2 regions of the Sporolactobacillus terrae genome follow, and region 2 is predicted to be linked to the other one. Evidence: riboswitches for the same ligand, from Rfam matches in the RefSeq annotation. Region 2 holds a riboswitch; the other holds the start of a gene.

Region 1 (8,055 bases), 1.6 Mb from region 2:
CGGACAAATCGGTGTCAATGCGCAATCGGCAAACCAATTCACGAGCAATACGCAGACGATGCTGGATGCGGCGCAAAATCGCCGCTCCTCGATCAGCGGCGTGTCGCTGGATGAGGAACTGACCAATCTGATTCAGTTCCAACATTCCTATGGTGCAGCCGCAAAGGTTGTCACGACTTTAGATACCTTACTCGATACATTAATCAATAAGATGGGAGGCTGATGAACCATGCGTGTGACCCAAGGCATGATGACCAATCAAGTATTGCGAAATATTTCGAACGGCTACAGTAAAGTTTCAGAATACAACGACCAGCTGTCATCCGGCAAAAAGATTACACGGCCATCTCAAGATCCGGTCGTTGCCACGATGGGCATTGCCTACCGTACCGATGTCAGCCACGTCAATCAGTATCAGAAGAATGTCACCAACGCTTATAAATGGCTCGACAGTTCGGATGACACCTTGCAGCAAGTGAACGATGTGCTCAATCGCATTCGCGAGTTAACCAATGAAGCCAGTACGGATACGTACACCGCTGATCAGCGCAAAGCGATCGGTACCGAAGTCGATCAACTGACCACCCAGTTGGTCACGCTCGGCAATACGCAAGTTGGCGGTCAGTACATTTTCAGCGGCAGCGATTCGGCAAACCCATTGCTAACCCTTAACGACGGAAATGTTCAAATAAATGATGATGCTATAGATAATCCGGACTTCTCGGTTGCGGTCAATGACGGCATTCAAATGGCGATTAATGTGAATCCGAACCAAGTTTTTACGAGCGATCTTTTTGCAAATCTCAACCAGTTAAAAGACGATCTGAACAATGGTGCATCAGGTGAAACAATCAGCGCACACCTCACGGAAATCGATACCCATTTGGAGCAAGTTGGCACGGCGCAGGCAGATTTAGGTGCGAAAACGAATCGGATTGACTTGATTCAAAATCGCCTGAATGAGCAAAAGACGGTTGCGACGAAAATTATGTCCACCAATGAAGATGCAGATTACGCAGAAACCATCATTAATTTAAATACTCAGCAGAATGTTTATAATGCTTCGCTATCTGTTGGTGCGAAGATTATTCAAACATCGCTCGTTGATTTTCTGCGCTGATCGTTTGCATGAAAAAGAGGGATGAACATGACGAAAATTCTCCCACATCTTGAAATGCACCAGCAGTTTGGCAAGATTGCGATTCACTCTGAAAGGGCAAACCTCGCCCTTCATCAGTCGCCGGCAGAACAGTCGATTCAGCAGCCCAAAGCGACGATGTCGCTCGAACGGACGCCTGCCAAAGTCAGTATCGATCAATCCAATGGCTGGCATAATCTTGACCTGAAATCGGCTCGGGTTCGAATCGCGGAGGCTGCGGATGCCGGACTTCAAGCCATCCGTGATGGGATTGTACGCCGGGCACAAGAGGGAGACGAATTGCTGCATATTGAACGCAGCAAGGGGAAAAATCTGATCGCCAAACAAGCGGCAGATCGTGCCCATACCGCGGTGATCGGTACCCATTATCAAACCGGCAATACCCCGGCATCCGAAGCCGTTCATTATGAAGTTTCACCTGCACGCCTTCAGGTGGACTGGCAGACGCATGCACCGATCCTATCGGCTGTTCCACACGCCCCAGAAGCCTCCTTTCAGCCGGGACAAGCCGTGACTTCGATGGCTCAGTACCCGTCGCTTGAGATTCAAGCGGTGGGAATTTTTGTTGATGAGAAAGGATGAACCATGTCGATGATCATACAAACCAAATATTTTGGCGAGTCAGAAATTAATGATACAGACATCGTCACATTCGCATCCGGCATTCCTGGATTCGCTCAAGACAAACGCTTCATCCTGCAGTCGTTCAGTGAAGCTTTTTCAATTCTGCAGTCCGCAGACGACGCGAAGGTTGCCTTCGTTGTGACGTCGCCTTTTCTCTTTTTTAAAGATTACAGCGTGGATCTACCCGATCATTTCATTAAGCAGCTTGACGTTCAATCGCAAGAGGATGTTGCGGTTTGGGTGATTGTCAGTGCAGCGAAACCATTCTCAAAATCAACCGTTAATCTGAAAGCACCGGTTATTGTGAATGTACGAAAAAAGTTGGGGAAACAGTATATTCCTGAGCGCTCTCCCTATGCACTAAAGACACCGCTCGCAGCAGCGCTTAAGGAAGAGAAGGTGTGAGCGATGCTTATTTTAACCCGAAAGCAAGGCGAATCGATCCGAATCGGCGATGACATCGAAGTGAATGTTGTTTCTGTTTCAGGTGATCAAGTCAAGCTTGGCATTACAGCGCCGCGATCGATTGATGTGAATCGCAGTGAAATCTATGAAGCCATTCTGAACGAGAACAGCAACGCCGTACACGGCGGACTTTCCGAAGATGTTCTGAATGCGATGAAGGCAATGAAAAAGAAGAAGCCGTAATCAAAACACGGGTGCGCCCGTGTTTTTTGCCGTATTTTTACAGGCTTGAATGTACGAAAAGAAGAATCCCTATTCCCTAAAGGTGTCGAGAAGTATCTGAAACGAAGTGCCAATACGATTAAAAAAAGTATTTTTTCACAGATAAAGCCGTTTATGATTTTTGCTTTGTGGGATAACGATCAGTGGCATGAAAGAGGAATTTTCGCTAAAAGTGTCCTGTGCACGATCCGGAAATGTTGTTTAAGCCTATTGTTGATGAATGAAAGCCGCATTCAGAGTGACGGTAAAGGACTAGGCATAGCTTAGTTTTTCTTAAAAGATGCTGATTCCCGATCCGGTTCGGTTGAGAGATCAAGTGAAGCGGCCAATCGGATAAATAGACGGAGAGATTCCGCGCTTATCAAATGATGGGTATCCTTTTCATCTCCTATTCCGTGATGACTGATAGAAAAGTTTTATAATAAAGGCTAATTAGTTACTTCGCCTTGAAACAATAGTCCTAAAGTGACAAAATAAACAATGCACAACAGTATAATCGAAATGGCACACTTATTGAAAGATAAGGTCGCAAAGCCACGGGCCTAAGGCAATGCGCTAGGGCAGCCGGGCTGCCGAAAGAAAGAATTCATGGTGTTGGTACTCCACTGTCAATTTCGGCGCCGTTTTGAATCAAAAGAGGCGATGGAAATATGAGACTTTTTCAACTCCTTCGAGGTAAGAACTTTTCCTATCATTATCAACCGGTTATCAAATTAAGCAATGGCGACATTGCCGGATTAGAAGCCTTGTTTCGTCCGCATTTTTTTCGTAATCCGGAGCAAGCATTTCAGCAGGCAAAGAAGAAAAATAAATTGTTTGAACTTGATGTATGCGCTTTGGATAAGGCCGTACAGACTTTTCGCAAAAGCAGGCTATTGCCGCCTATAAAACTGTTTGTCGCTCTTTATCCGTCAACCATGATGAATCCACGATTCGTTCCAATACTTCTTCAAATCATCCATCGCTATGCGATTCCCGCCAAACAACTTATTTTGGAAATTGTTGCGCATGAAACCATCGACAATCTTTCTGAATTAAGAGCGGCCATACAACAATTGAAAAAAATGGGCTTTACGATCGCATTGGACGATATGGGAAAAGGCAGCGATAATATCTACCGCACGATTGATCTGGCTGTTGATTATATGAAGCTCGATCTGTATCTTTCGAAGGATTTAGCCCAATCCGATCAAAAACAAGCTTATGTGCGTTTTCTTATCCGCTATTGCAAACGGTTTGATGTAAAACTGATCCTAAAGGGGATCGAGAATGAACGTGATTTACACTCTGCATGTTCCCTTGGTGTCGTGTATGGACAAGGTGCTGCAATACATAAGCCGCGTCCGATTAAGTTTTGGACGGAAGAGGTGAATCCAAATGGCGGAAAATCTCAACCTTTTGCTTGGAATAGGGATTGAGGCAGTTGGTTTAATGATTGTGATCATTTGCTGTATTCGTCATTACAACAAAGTGATCACGCGTGATCATGAAGTAATCACTGAATTAAGACGCAGACTTTATAACTAGACAGCAGTCAAGGAGCGGCGTGCTCATTATCGAATCAAACTCGACGGCGAGAAATGTCACGTACGCATCCTTGATTTTGGTGAACAACCCTTGCAGCGGTTAAATAATCAATCGATCGATGCTGAAATGCTTGATCTCAGCATTGGTGGGATGAAAATGAGATGCCGTATTGACTTTCCCGTAAAGGAAAAAGTCTTGGTCGCGATCACTTTCTCGGAAGAGGATGAAACGCCCATCCATGTCAAGGGGATCGTGAAACGCAAAGAAACGAAGCATGGCCGCCGAGCGATTAATTATGGGATACAGTTTACTCATTTAAGTGCGAAAAAGGAAACAGAAATTCAATCGTATATGAATAAGAAAGACCTATCAAGAAAACAGCTCGTACGGTCTTCTGCCCGATAATAGTGGACATGAAGACGGTCTGGAAAAGAGGATTGATCAAATTTAATTAAGGTGTGCAAAGCATGATGCGACGATAAAGGAATTGATGATCATGACGATTGAGCAGCTCGAAACGTTCCTTGCAGTAGCAGAACACAAGGGATTTCACCATGCAGCGCAAAAACTGTATCTGACTCAGCCATCGGTCAGTTCGCGTATCAAAACACTAGAAAAAGAATTAAATGTGTCTTTATTTGTACGCCATGGCCGATATATTTCCTTGTCTGAACAGGGATTGAAACTGCTGCCCTATGCAATCGGAATTATTCGGCTCTATGACGAGGCAAGGGGTGCTCTAAACGGGCAAACACTTGGCTAAGAAGTTTCATTGTTTTTGACAGAAAACGGCCTTCGCGTTAAAATGAAACAAATTAAATGAATGCGGGTCGTGCTTTGCCCATAGAATTGAATTATTCTTTTATTTTTCGAATTATTATAAATTGTAACAAAGTTCCTCCTAACGTAATAATATGGACAAAACACATTTTTTCGAGATGAGGAAACGAATGCTCTGTCCTGTTTTCTCAAACAGCGCTGCTTACATTGACTGTTCCAATGAGTGAGAGAGAAAAGGAGGATGTCAGCCATGATGAATCATCTAAATTGCGACAAAGTCGATGACTATTTGGATCTGCTGCTTTACGCCAAGAAAATTAAGGATGTGGAATGGCAGCAAGAGATTAAGGAACGTTTGCTTGCTTACCTTGAAGAATCGGAAGCACGCAGGCAGCAAAGAATGACCGATCTGCGTATTAAGTTAAGCTATGTGAACCGCAGAATTCTGGTCTTGTATCAGCAATTGCGCAAACGCAATGTCGAACTCACCGAGAAGATCACCAATGAACTGTATGCTCTGAAGGAACGGCGGATGGAGTTGGAAGCAGAGATTGGTCAGATGCGAGAGCAGAATCGGCGCATTAGCTGAATAGATGATGAATGAAAAGGCTCGCACTCCGCTTGGGGGAGGCGAGCCTTTTTCTGATGCGCTTGATTTTAGACACGCTCCCGGGTGTGCTTTAGGGATGAAGCGAATCCTCGTCAGGTCGGAGGGATGAGCCGCTTCAGCTGATTGAGATCGCGTTCTAATGTCGCTGGAGTATCATTCAGTCCGAGGGCAAGTTCTTTTTGAAGCCTTCGCGCCATTGTTTTCATGGTCGCATAGGTCAGCCCGCCGGAGGCGACGCCGCCTAATATGGGCACGGCTTTGGATACGCCTCGTGCAAAGGTACGCTTGCTGATCTTCTTTCCGAAAAATGCAGCGACTTTTTTAATCAGCGGATAATAGAGCGTTTGCTCAAGCGCCTTTTGCGGGATACATTCAAGGACGCGCGTAGAGAGCTTTGATGATAAAACGCGCAGCATCGCTCCAGTTCCGCTGACGCCGAGCATCGCGCCTAAGTAGAGCAGCAGGGTTTCACGGCCTTTTTCTGTCGAGGCGTCCCAAAGCTCTTCGCGACCATAAAGATAGCCGAGCTCTTGGGCAAGACGGAGTGCAACTGCGTAAAACTGCGTCGTATCTGCGGGAAGGGTTGCTGCAATCGCCAACCCTCCAGGCATGCCGGTGGCAAACGAGATCGTCGAGCTTCGCCAGGTTGCGTTTTTTATCAGCAGCTCTGCCCGCCGATCAAGCTCAGCTCGGCCGAAATAGCGCAGCGGTCCTTCGTCAAGCAAACGTTCGCTATCTTCGTTTGCAAACGTACGCTGAAAGAAATCGTTACGATTCACTTTTATTCCCGGTATTTTTAAGATCAAGTTAAGCAGTGAATGCGTTACTTTTACGGCTTGCATCGCGAGTCGCCCCTTTCATTTTACAGGTAGTGTCCTTAAGTTTAACGTGTTTACTGCATACTGTTTCCTGCAACGCCGTGTTTCATTTATTGGAGCTGAAAAGATTGGCCGTTAACGTTCAAACCTCATAAACGACGACTACGTGAATCTTGCTGTTAATTGGACGGCAAGCGGGTAAACTAACTGCACAATACTGGACGAAGAGCGAAGGAAGAAGAGATGAATGTCGAACGTTAAGAACTATACCCCTTACTGGCCGAAAATCGTAATTTTTTGGGGTGCGGGGACAACACAGCCGCTTAACATCAAGACAACGAGTGAGCTTGGGCAAATCTTTCAAACGCTTGCGGAGCATAACAAAAATTTGCGCGCGGCCATTGATCAGACGCTGCCGGAAGCCGAGGAGCAGGTGCGGCGCGAATTAGATGCTTTACTAAAGCTGATCAACTTTGAGGATCCGGACGGAGAACAAACGGCAAGCGAAGTTCTCGGCATTCCAAAGGCACGTGCGCACCATCTGCAAATGCTCTATGACTGGAACGCCGTCAAATTGGCGATTGAGCGCTGTCCGAGAAATTCAGAGCATCACTTTAGCCTCGACGACCTTTTTAATTTGCTGGATCTGCATATTCATGCGCATCAAGGCATTGAAGTCGGGGACCGGTTTATCACACTGGACCGCTTGATCGCTGCCAGGCGCACATTATTGATGCTGACGCAGCTGATTCATGCAGTTGGTTATCAAAAGTTGCTGCATGATCAGAACTTGCGCCTGATGTATCAGCAATACCATCAATTTACGTTGCTCCTTGCTAAGCGTATGCATGAGGAAGGGCTGAGCCGCGCAGCAAAAGGGATTTCGCTCGACGATCGCGCGTTTTACTTGTTTAGTTATGCTGTGGTTTCAATGAATTGGGACCCGCTTTTACTTTGGCTGATTTTTAACAGTCATAAGGAACAAAATATGGCAGCTGCCGGGAAAATCGGCAAATACGACGAACCGATGAAATTGTTTAACGATCTTGCTCATTTTATTGCGGTGCGTCAAGTTGACGGCGCAACGCCTGCTGCTTGGTTTCCGATGAACGAGACGGCCGTGCAGCAGCTCAATGACCTGCGCTATCCAACCGGACGGCGGGTTCGAATCGGAAAATTCTATTTTCCACATGGCTGTCACGGATTTCGCAGATGCCCGAAATGCGGCAAACTGACCTTTTATTTAGGCGATGAATGGCGGATCGATTCGCCCTGCCTGTTTCCGCCACAAATTTTGCCGTCGCTGTCTCAGCAAAAACCGCGTTCACGCGAGGAGAAAAAGGCGATAGAGGCGGGAATTTTTGATGCGGTTCAATGCACGTATTGCGGCACGATCACCGAGACGCATCATACGGCAATCGCGATGCAGTCGCAACTAAAACCTGAGCAGCCGTCATTCATTCAGGAAATTCAGAACGATATGCGTGTTGCTATCGAACATGCGCGCCATATTATTTTTGCCGGCTATTCACTTCCAGACGATGATTTTATTGACCGAATCATGCTGTCGGCGCGGCGGAAAATGGACGGGGAACAGGTCAAGTGTTCGATCATTAATTTTGATCCGCACGCAACAGAGGGCTGGATGTACGGTCAGGCGCTGCACGCGTTCTGCAGCGCGCACCCCAACGCCAGTTTAGCCAGCACGTGCAGCCGAGTTGCCGCTATTTTTGGAGAAGAAAATATTCGCGGCTACGGTGCCGGGTTTCCGCAAGTGTTTCTGAAAAACGGTCGTGCCGATCCGCAAAAAGTTGCTGAGATGCTGCGGGTGTGGTGAATGATGGAAAAGA
Region 2 (8,055 bases):
CGGTGAATAGCCGCCGGCAATCAGCAGCGCATCAAAGTCGCTTGGCTTTACGTCATCAATTGAAGCATCCGCTGTAACCTTTGCGCCATGTTTTCCGTGTATTGTCGCCCCTTTTGTTTTTCCAATTACAGTCACCGTGTGCCCAGCTTCTTTGTACGCCTTTGCTGGTTCGGTAAATTCAACGTCCTCGAAATCATCAGCAAGTACTGCAGCAATCTTTTTTGTCATGTAAAATCCTCCTTACCTTTTTCTTCAAATACCTTTTCCGCACCACAGGTCATTTATACAGCTGGAAAAGTTTTTCTTCACCTTTTATTATAGAAACGATCGAAAAGCAGCTGCAACAAATCTGCTTGCTTAGTACTTGCGGTACGCGTACGGCGACTTCGGCTTCTGCACCTGATGCCATGCATTCACCTTCAACACTGGAATCGTTTGTTTAAACGGTGAATAATACGTTTCAGACAATGTTCCTTGCGCGCGAATCCATGTATCATCCTTATACGTGACAGCATGTGGAAATTGAACCATCAATCCGAACACACCAGCATCGGCAATACAGTGGATAATGCCAAATCGGAACAGAAACAGCTGATTCTTTTGCAACGCATCGCCATGATAGACAAATCCCATTATCGAAATATGCTTATTGGTAAAATTACCTGGATAATTGTAGATCGCCTCAAGCGCGCGCAAATAATTATCATCATTCAGATCCAGCTGATTCAGCTGACTGTACTTCTCCATATCCTGCCGCAGCATCTTTTTATACGTGCTGCTCTCATAATATTGACTCGTGTCCGGTTTCAGAATCTGATGATTGGCATATTGATCCTTGTCATTGTCAATTTCAGCAAAGTGAAAACCTTTTGCACGGACAATGTTCGAGTCCAAGGTTGCAACCGGCAGGAACAAACCCGTTAAAATGGGGAAAATAACAAGCACATAAGTGACCGTTTTTTTCCACCATGTGTTGTTCTCATGACTGTGGTCATGACCGAAAAGCGCTTTTTCCGAGGTATGATGCTGCTTGCTGCCTTCCATGTTCCACTTCACCAGTTGATAGACCGCCATGAATCCGATAATGAAAATCATTAAAAAAGACAGATACCCATAGCGCATATTGATGTATTTACTGATGTCGCCAGTTAAATGCAAGTGAAGGAAAAGATAGGCAAAACCAAAGAGTATCAGAAAACGAATCATAACCATCCTCCTGAAATCAGCAAGGCGCCGACAAAAACGCAGACAAAGATGCAGCCAATCAGTGCGGCGACGAACTTCTTTTTAAACGTGGAAAGCATCATGATCAGATTCTTAATGTCCACCATTGCACCAAAGACCAGAAATGCGGTCAGCGGTCCCGGCGGAAACATACTGCGAAATGATGAAGCGACAAATGCGTCTGCCTCGGAACAAAGTGACATGATAAACGCCAGCACCATCATAATCAGAATCGCAGTCACCGGCGTATTGGCAAACGACAGCAGTACACTCTGCTTAATATAGGTCTGCATCGCGGCAGCAATCAACGCGCCGAAAACAAGATACTTGCCCACCGAAAAGAACTCATCAACGGCATGATCCATCGTTCCTTTAAAGCGATCGAAAAAGGTAATGCGGCGCGCCGGCTGATTCGCTTCATGATGATGATAGTGGCTAACCTTCTTGTCCACATAGTCGCGGAGCTGATCTTCCGGGAACAAATAGGAGACAAGCAGACCAACGGCAATCGATACTGCAAATGCAAGTCCGGCGCGATAGAAGACCATTTGCCAACTGCTTCCGAAAGCAATATAGGTTGCAAACAGGACGACTGGATTGATAATCGGGCCGGCCAACATAAAGGCAATTGCTGCCTGCAGCGGCACCTTTTTCCGCACCAGCCGCTCGGTAATTGGTACAATACCGCATTCGCATGCCGGGAACAGCGAGCCCATACACGTCCCGAACACAACCGAACCGAAGCGGTTTTTCGGAATAATGCGTGCAAGCAGCGCTTCGGAAACAAACATTTGGATGATTGCCGAAATAAAAACACCAATAATAATGAAAGGAACCGCTTCAATAATAATGCTGATAAAAATCGTATTTAACTGCAAAAATGAATCCGTGAACACACGATCACTCCGATCACATTCCCATTGATAGAATAACTATTCGATAAAGTGGGGGCTAACACGACACATGCTTCAAGACCTCTTAAAGTCTACCACCACATTTTGGATCTGACAAAACACAGAGGCGCGCGAATCACGAAAAAATCATTGACTAAAAAAAATTCAAGAAAACACTTGAGATTGACGTAACGTTAAGGCGTAGTATAAACCCTGTCAGGAGGCATTCTTAAATGAACTATACAATTAAACAACTGAGCGATTTAGCCGGCGTTAGTACCCGTACACTGCGCTATTACGATCAAATTGATCTGCTGAAACCGGAGCGAATCAATCCATCCGGCTATCGGGTGTACGGGCCGAAACAAGTTGATCTGCTGCAGCAGATTCTCTTTTATCGCGAACTCGCGTTCAGTCTGAAAGAGATTCGTTCACTCTTGAAGTCGCCGAACTTTAATCTCAGAGATGCTCTCACTGATCATCACAAGAAACTGATTGCGAAGAAACAGCATCTGGAACAGCTGATCCGAACGGTTGAACAGACGCTTGCCGCACAAAAAGGAGCGATGCAGATGACCGATCAAGAAAAGTTTGAAGCGTTCAAGAAAGAAAAGTTAGCAGAAAATGAGCGTCAATATGGTAAAGAAATTCGTGAAAACTATGGTAAGAAGACGATTGAAAAAGCGAATAAACAATTTGCTGGTTTAAGCCAGACAGACTATGAAAAAACACAAGCGATTGAAAAAGAAATGTTCGAGAACTTGCGCGCAGCGATGCAGCTTAACGACCCAGCCAGCACGGCTGCGCAAAAGGCCGCAGCGCTTCATCGGCAGTGGCTGTTCTTTTTCTGGCCAGAGGGAACCTATTCAAAAGAAGCGCATGCAGGGCTCGCACAAATGTATGTGGATGATCCGCGTTTCACCAGTTATTACGACACCCGTCTTGCAAACGGAGCTGCAAAAATGCTGCGCGATGCAGTGAACATCTACACGCAACAAAACTAAAAAAGAGGCTTGGACACTCTAACGAGAGCCAAGCCTCTTTTTGCATTAGGGGTTAATCGGAGAAATCTTGAGTAAAGAATGCCCAACCGTCTGAGCTGCCATTCTTCTGACCATAAATGACACCAACACCAATGTATTTATAGTCAGGTTTTAAAATATTGGCACGATGCTCCGGCGAATTCATCCAGCCATCCATGGTCGCCTGTGCACTCCAAATCTGATCCCATCCGAATGTTGCTAAATCGCCTTTGGCATAGGCAACATTCTGTCCGGCAACCGTTGTCCGCGAAAAATTCATCATGCCATGGCTCATCGCACCGTTCGCGAATTGCCCTGAGCTCCACTGACGTGCAGCATTCGTCAATTCCGCTTTCACTTGCAAGCTGCCGAGGCCATTCTGCGTGCGCACTTGATTGACGAGACCTACAATCTGCTGTTCAACCGATGGGTTATCTTGTGCTGATGCAGGTTGCGCTTGAGGCTGGGGGTGAGGTTGAGCAGCAACAGGTTTTGCGGCCGCTGCTGCCTGGCTTGCAACTGGAGTAGGCTTGCTTTGCTGATGAACCGCGTGATGCGCTTGTTTTGCATTTGTCTTTTTTGGTTGATCGACCGTTTTCTTATTTATTCGTTTCGCTGTTTTTCTTGCAGCGCTCTGCTTCGGAGCGGTTTTCTTTTTCACTGTTTTCTTTGCAGCTTTTGGCGTTGCTTTCTTCTTTGCCACTTTTTTCACAGCCTTCGTTTTTTTCGCTGCTTTTTTTGTGGTTGCTTTCTTGGTTGCTTTCTTTGCAGGATCAGTCTTTTTTTCTGCTTTAGGCGACTGCTTCGTTTGCAGATGTGATTTGCTTATTGATGCATGGGCTGATTTTAAAGAAACGATGTCTGCATTTGACGAGATGAAAAAGATAAGAAAAAGGACGAGTAAACCCGATACAGCATACTTAAAAAAACGCATAAAAAAACCTCTCTTCATTTACGTTTGATCATCAAATACGGCAGCCCAGCCATCTTAGCGATTTCTCACCTTAGACCTGAAGCTTTGCGTCACTGCTTTTCAACAGTTTTGCCCTTTAGAAAACAGATGCATTTCTAAAGTATTCAATTGACATGATGCTCTCAAACTCTTTGTTTTTTAATTCAATCGGGTGTGTACGCGGACGCATCACGCTTTGTTTTCAATTTGCTGTTGCATTTTTTTACTGAGCGAACGCAACACGAGCGAATAGCTTTGATCAAGCATGCTTTTTAGAAGTTCCTCCGACACATCGGCATCCAAGTATAAGGAATTCCAGTGCGTTTTGTTCATGTAGTAGCCAGGAACAATCGCATCGTATTCCTCTCGAAGACGCGCGCCGAACTCAGGAAGCAGCTTCACCGTTATGATCGGCTGCCCGTTTTTATCTCCGCCACGCATGGCAAACATTTTGCCGCCGATCATCGCGCGCGTCGCTTGCCATTCCTGCTTATAGTCTTGTTTGGCCCCTTTTTTCCCTAGACAATAAGCATCAATCCAATCCGTTCTCATCGCGCGCCTCCGCTAGAAAATTTGTCCCTCATCATAAGTTATCGGCAATCTGCGTTATTTTTTCACACCATCAGGGCGCCAAGCAGATGATTATTCTCTTAATATTCTGGGTGCTATACTTACTGTGAATGAAATTTCGAGGAGGTCCTTTATGTGCAAAAATGGTTTCATGCAGCTAGTATCACTCCACTTCTCCTTCTCGCCGCTTGCGGCGGCGGACAAGCGGCTTCCGACAGCACGAGCTCATCCGCATCCAAGTCGCAGAATACAAAGGTTGTGCAGCAGGATCAATCATCAGGATCGCGTACGAAGGGTTCACAAAAATTTGTCAAGGTTCAGACCTTCACCTTCAAAGATGACGGAACGATTCCCAACAATCCCTATTTTCAAGTGCTGATTTATCCTGGCGCTTTCAAAGGTCGAACGGATCAGATCGTGAACACATTCAAAAAGAATAATTGGGGCAACAACTGGGTGGACGGCGTCTTTCCGTATCACCACTTTCACAGTACCTCGCATGAAGTCCTTGGTGTAATTTCCGGGGAGGCAACACTTAGACTCGGCGGTGAACAAGGGAAAGATTTCAAAGTGAAAGCCGGCGATGTCGTTGTGCTTCCGGCAGGCACTGGTCATAAGCGCCTTTCGGCAAGCAATGATTTTTCAATAGCCGGCGGCTACCCGGATGGGCGCGACTATGATCTGCAAACGAAGGAAAGTCCGCAATATAAAGAAAACATCAGTAAGGTGGGAAAAGCGAAACAGGACCCGGTTTATGGAGAACAAGGGCCGCTGCTGTCCATTTGGAAAAAGCGTTGAGGGTGAACGACCCCCACTTAATGCTTTAGAGCGTTTGAAGAAGTTAAAAGCGAAACTTATGGAAAATACGATCGCGATAGCGTCGAAACACGGATGAGTGCCGCAGAGTTCGTTTCTCCATTAACTGATTAAATTTAAGCCGCTTATAGCGAAGCTCCTGCGTAAGCTTCGCACGTTCTTTTTCGTCCTCACAGCATTTAAGCAGATCGCTAAGCGTCACCATTTCTTTTCTGATCTGCAGCTCTTCAGGCAGCATCCCCGCATTTTTCAGCAATGTATAACCGGCACGCAGTTCTTTAGGCACAGCCGACAGATCTTCAAGAAGCAGCGGCTTTCCTTTGCCGGGAAGATGATCGAAGGCCCCTTGCTTCAAGCCTTCTTGTATTTTTTCTTCGGCCATCGATTCAATAATGCCCATGAGCTTCACTCCTTATTTTCGGCCCTCTTTTCATGGCCTGCTTCTGAGAAAAATAGGGTTAGCGCGTCTTTTGCAGGACCGTCGATCACCTCGCCATTCGCCTTGAAGCGCGAGCCATGGCACGGACAATCCCAAGATTTCTCGCCTTGATTCCAGTTTACTTCGCACCCCAAATGCGGGCAAGTGGTATCAACAACGGTTAATTCACCCTTCCCGTTTCGATAGGCGCCAACGCGCTCCCCATGCAACTCGGCGATGACCGCTTGATCGTTTTGCAGGTGTTCATTCAACGGTGCGGGTCTGCTCAGCTTCCCTTTAATCAGTTGCCCGGCAACCTGCAGATTTTCCGCAAGAAAGCTTGCGAGCATTGGCGTTGCCTCAAATCGGGATGGGCTGAAGAGTGCTTCATAAGGATTTTCGCGTCCAAGTACGAGATCGGTAAGCAGTTGAGCAGCGAGGGTACCCGTTGTCATGCCCCACTTATGAAAACCTGCTGCAACAAGAATATGCGGGCTGTTTTTTGTAATCCGACCGATATAAGGGACTTGATCAAGGGTAGTAAAGTCTTGAGCCGACCAGTGGGCAACAATCTTTGTCTGCCCAAACTGCTGCTTGGCAAAAGAAGCGAGCTGTTCATAGTGATGTTCCATTGATTCGCCGCGGCCGGTTTTATGATTTTCACCGCCAATCAAGAGATAATTCTTTTGATTAAGATGCAGCCCGCGAATCGAACGTTTCGGATTTCCGGCGCTTAGATACATGCCGCCCGGCAGCGCGCGGTCTGTTTCGCAGGCAAGCAGATAGGAGCGCTCGGCGAACATACGTGCAAAATAGAAACGGTGATCGTAAAAAGGAAAGTGAGAACAAATCAGTACATCCCGGCAGTTGATCGTGAAACCTTGCTTTGTCTTCACGCGCCGTTCCTTTTCTGTTTCTTCGATTGTCTCTGCCAACGTCTCTTCAAAAATCGCCACATTCATTTTTACGAGTTCAGCAATCAATTCGTGCAGATACATAAGCGGATGGAACTGTGCCTGACCTGGCATAATCAGTGCATTTTTCACTTTAAAAGGAAGCGCGGCTGAATCCTTTAAGCTGCTGAGTATGCCAAGTCGATCATAGGCCTTCTTCTCCTTCTCAACCGCTTTCGCCTCTTGATCATTTGTCGCGTAAATCAGAGACGGTTGAATCTCAAAATCACAGTGCAGACCATTTTCCTTTATATGGCTGCCAATCCAATGCAGCCCTTCTTTGTTCGCTTGGTAATAGAGTGCTGCATTTTCTTCGCCAAGACTTCGAATGAGATGATCATAGATCAATCCGTGCTGTGCCGAAATTTTTGCTGTGGTGTAACCCGTTGTCCCGCTTGTCAGTTTATTGGCGTCAATCAAGGTTACCGAGACGCCGCGTTTGGCGAGCATATAGGCTGCAGTAATTCCTGTGATGCCCGCACCCACAACCAATACATCGGTTGTGTGATCCTCCTTAAGTGGATTGAAAGTTGGCAAGTGCACCGTATCACGCCAGATTGATAACGTCTCTTCTGAGAAGCTGCTGTTCTGCTGTTCTGTCATTCGGATCATCCATCCTTTATTTGAAGCATTATCCGTACACGTTCATTAATAAAGAGTTTCTCCGCAGATGAGGGAACTATGCACGATAATCCGGTCTTTCGCATAATTTTACAGATCTCATGTCAAGGATTGTTCAATTCCGCAAAACAAACAAGCCCCGAGCAGGACTGCGCCCGCCGGAGCTTGCTTATCCGGAATCAGATCCGGACTCCATTCTCTATTTTTAGCGCAACGCAAAATCGCCGAAACCTGTGCGCACATGGATGACCGGACTGCCATCGCTTTTTTGGTGATCCGGCGATCGATCGATCATCTGCGAACCTTTCTGAATTACCTTGGTGCATGGTCGCTTGGGAATAGCAGTCCGCATTGCTTTCGCGCCATCTCCATCGTTTTCAGAACGCTTCGGCTGAGCGCACGCAATTTTAAATACGCCTCACGATCGCTTTGTTCGATCAAATCAGCGAAATGACGGATTTCAAAAATTTTATCATCAGCCACAAAATGCTCGGCTACAGGCGTTACCTGTTTCTCATGGGCATCGATCCATTCAAGCCGCGCAATTGTCGATGGATTGTTGAATCGGAACGTTCCCTTCTCGCCA

What was found. Region 2 has a riboswitch for cyclic di-GMP ahead of K7399_RS09635 (CAP domain-containing protein). Riboswitches for the same ligand answer to the same signal wherever they lie in the genome.
Region 1: it holds a riboswitch for cyclic di-GMP, as region 2 does, so the genes downstream of both, K7399_RS01850 (EAL domain-containing protein) here and K7399_RS09635 (CAP domain-containing protein) in region 2, are expected to answer to the same signal.

What each region holds. Positions count from the first base shown of each region.
Region 1 is NZ_CP082837.1:413,999-422,053, forward strand. Features, by position in the region: gene flgK (flagellar hook-associated protein FlgK) at 1-223, shown strand, start outside; gene flgL (flagellar hook-associated protein FlgL) at 230-1,120, shown strand; gene K7399_RS01835 (DUF6470 family protein) at 1,148-1,741, shown strand; gene fliW (flagellar assembly protein FliW) at 1,751-2,188, shown strand; gene csrA (carbon storage regulator CsrA) at 2,192-2,431, shown strand; cyclic di-GMP riboswitch class I at 2,964-3,047, shown strand; gene K7399_RS01850 (EAL domain-containing protein) at 3,121-3,888, shown strand; partial or broken gene K7399_RS01855 (PilZ domain-containing protein) at 4,025-4,402, shown strand; gene K7399_RS01860 (LysR family transcriptional regulator) at 4,494-4,760, shown strand; gene K7399_RS01865 (hypothetical protein) at 5,028-5,366, shown strand; gene K7399_RS01870 (hypothetical protein) at 5,480-6,229, opposite strand; gene K7399_RS01875 (hypothetical protein) at 6,453-8,042, shown strand.
Region 2 is NZ_CP082837.1:2,021,043-2,029,097, forward strand. Features, by position in the region: gene K7399_RS09615 (type 1 glutamine amidotransferase domain-containing protein) at 1-228, opposite strand, end outside; gene K7399_RS09620 (TIGR03943 family putative permease subunit) at 358-1,206, opposite strand; gene K7399_RS09625 (permease) at 1,203-2,120, opposite strand; gene K7399_RS09630 (MerR family transcriptional regulator) at 2,351-3,121, shown strand; gene K7399_RS09635 (CAP domain-containing protein) at 3,174-4,073, opposite strand; cyclic di-GMP riboswitch class I at 4,110-4,196, opposite strand; gene K7399_RS09640 (MmcQ/YjbR family DNA-binding protein) at 4,281-4,643, opposite strand; gene K7399_RS09645 (cupin domain-containing protein) at 4,797-5,459, shown strand; gene K7399_RS09650 (DnaJ family domain-containing protein) at 5,503-5,877, opposite strand; gene K7399_RS09655 (FAD-dependent oxidoreductase) at 5,883-7,451, opposite strand; gene K7399_RS09660 (Gfo/Idh/MocA family protein) at 7,782-8,055, opposite strand, start outside.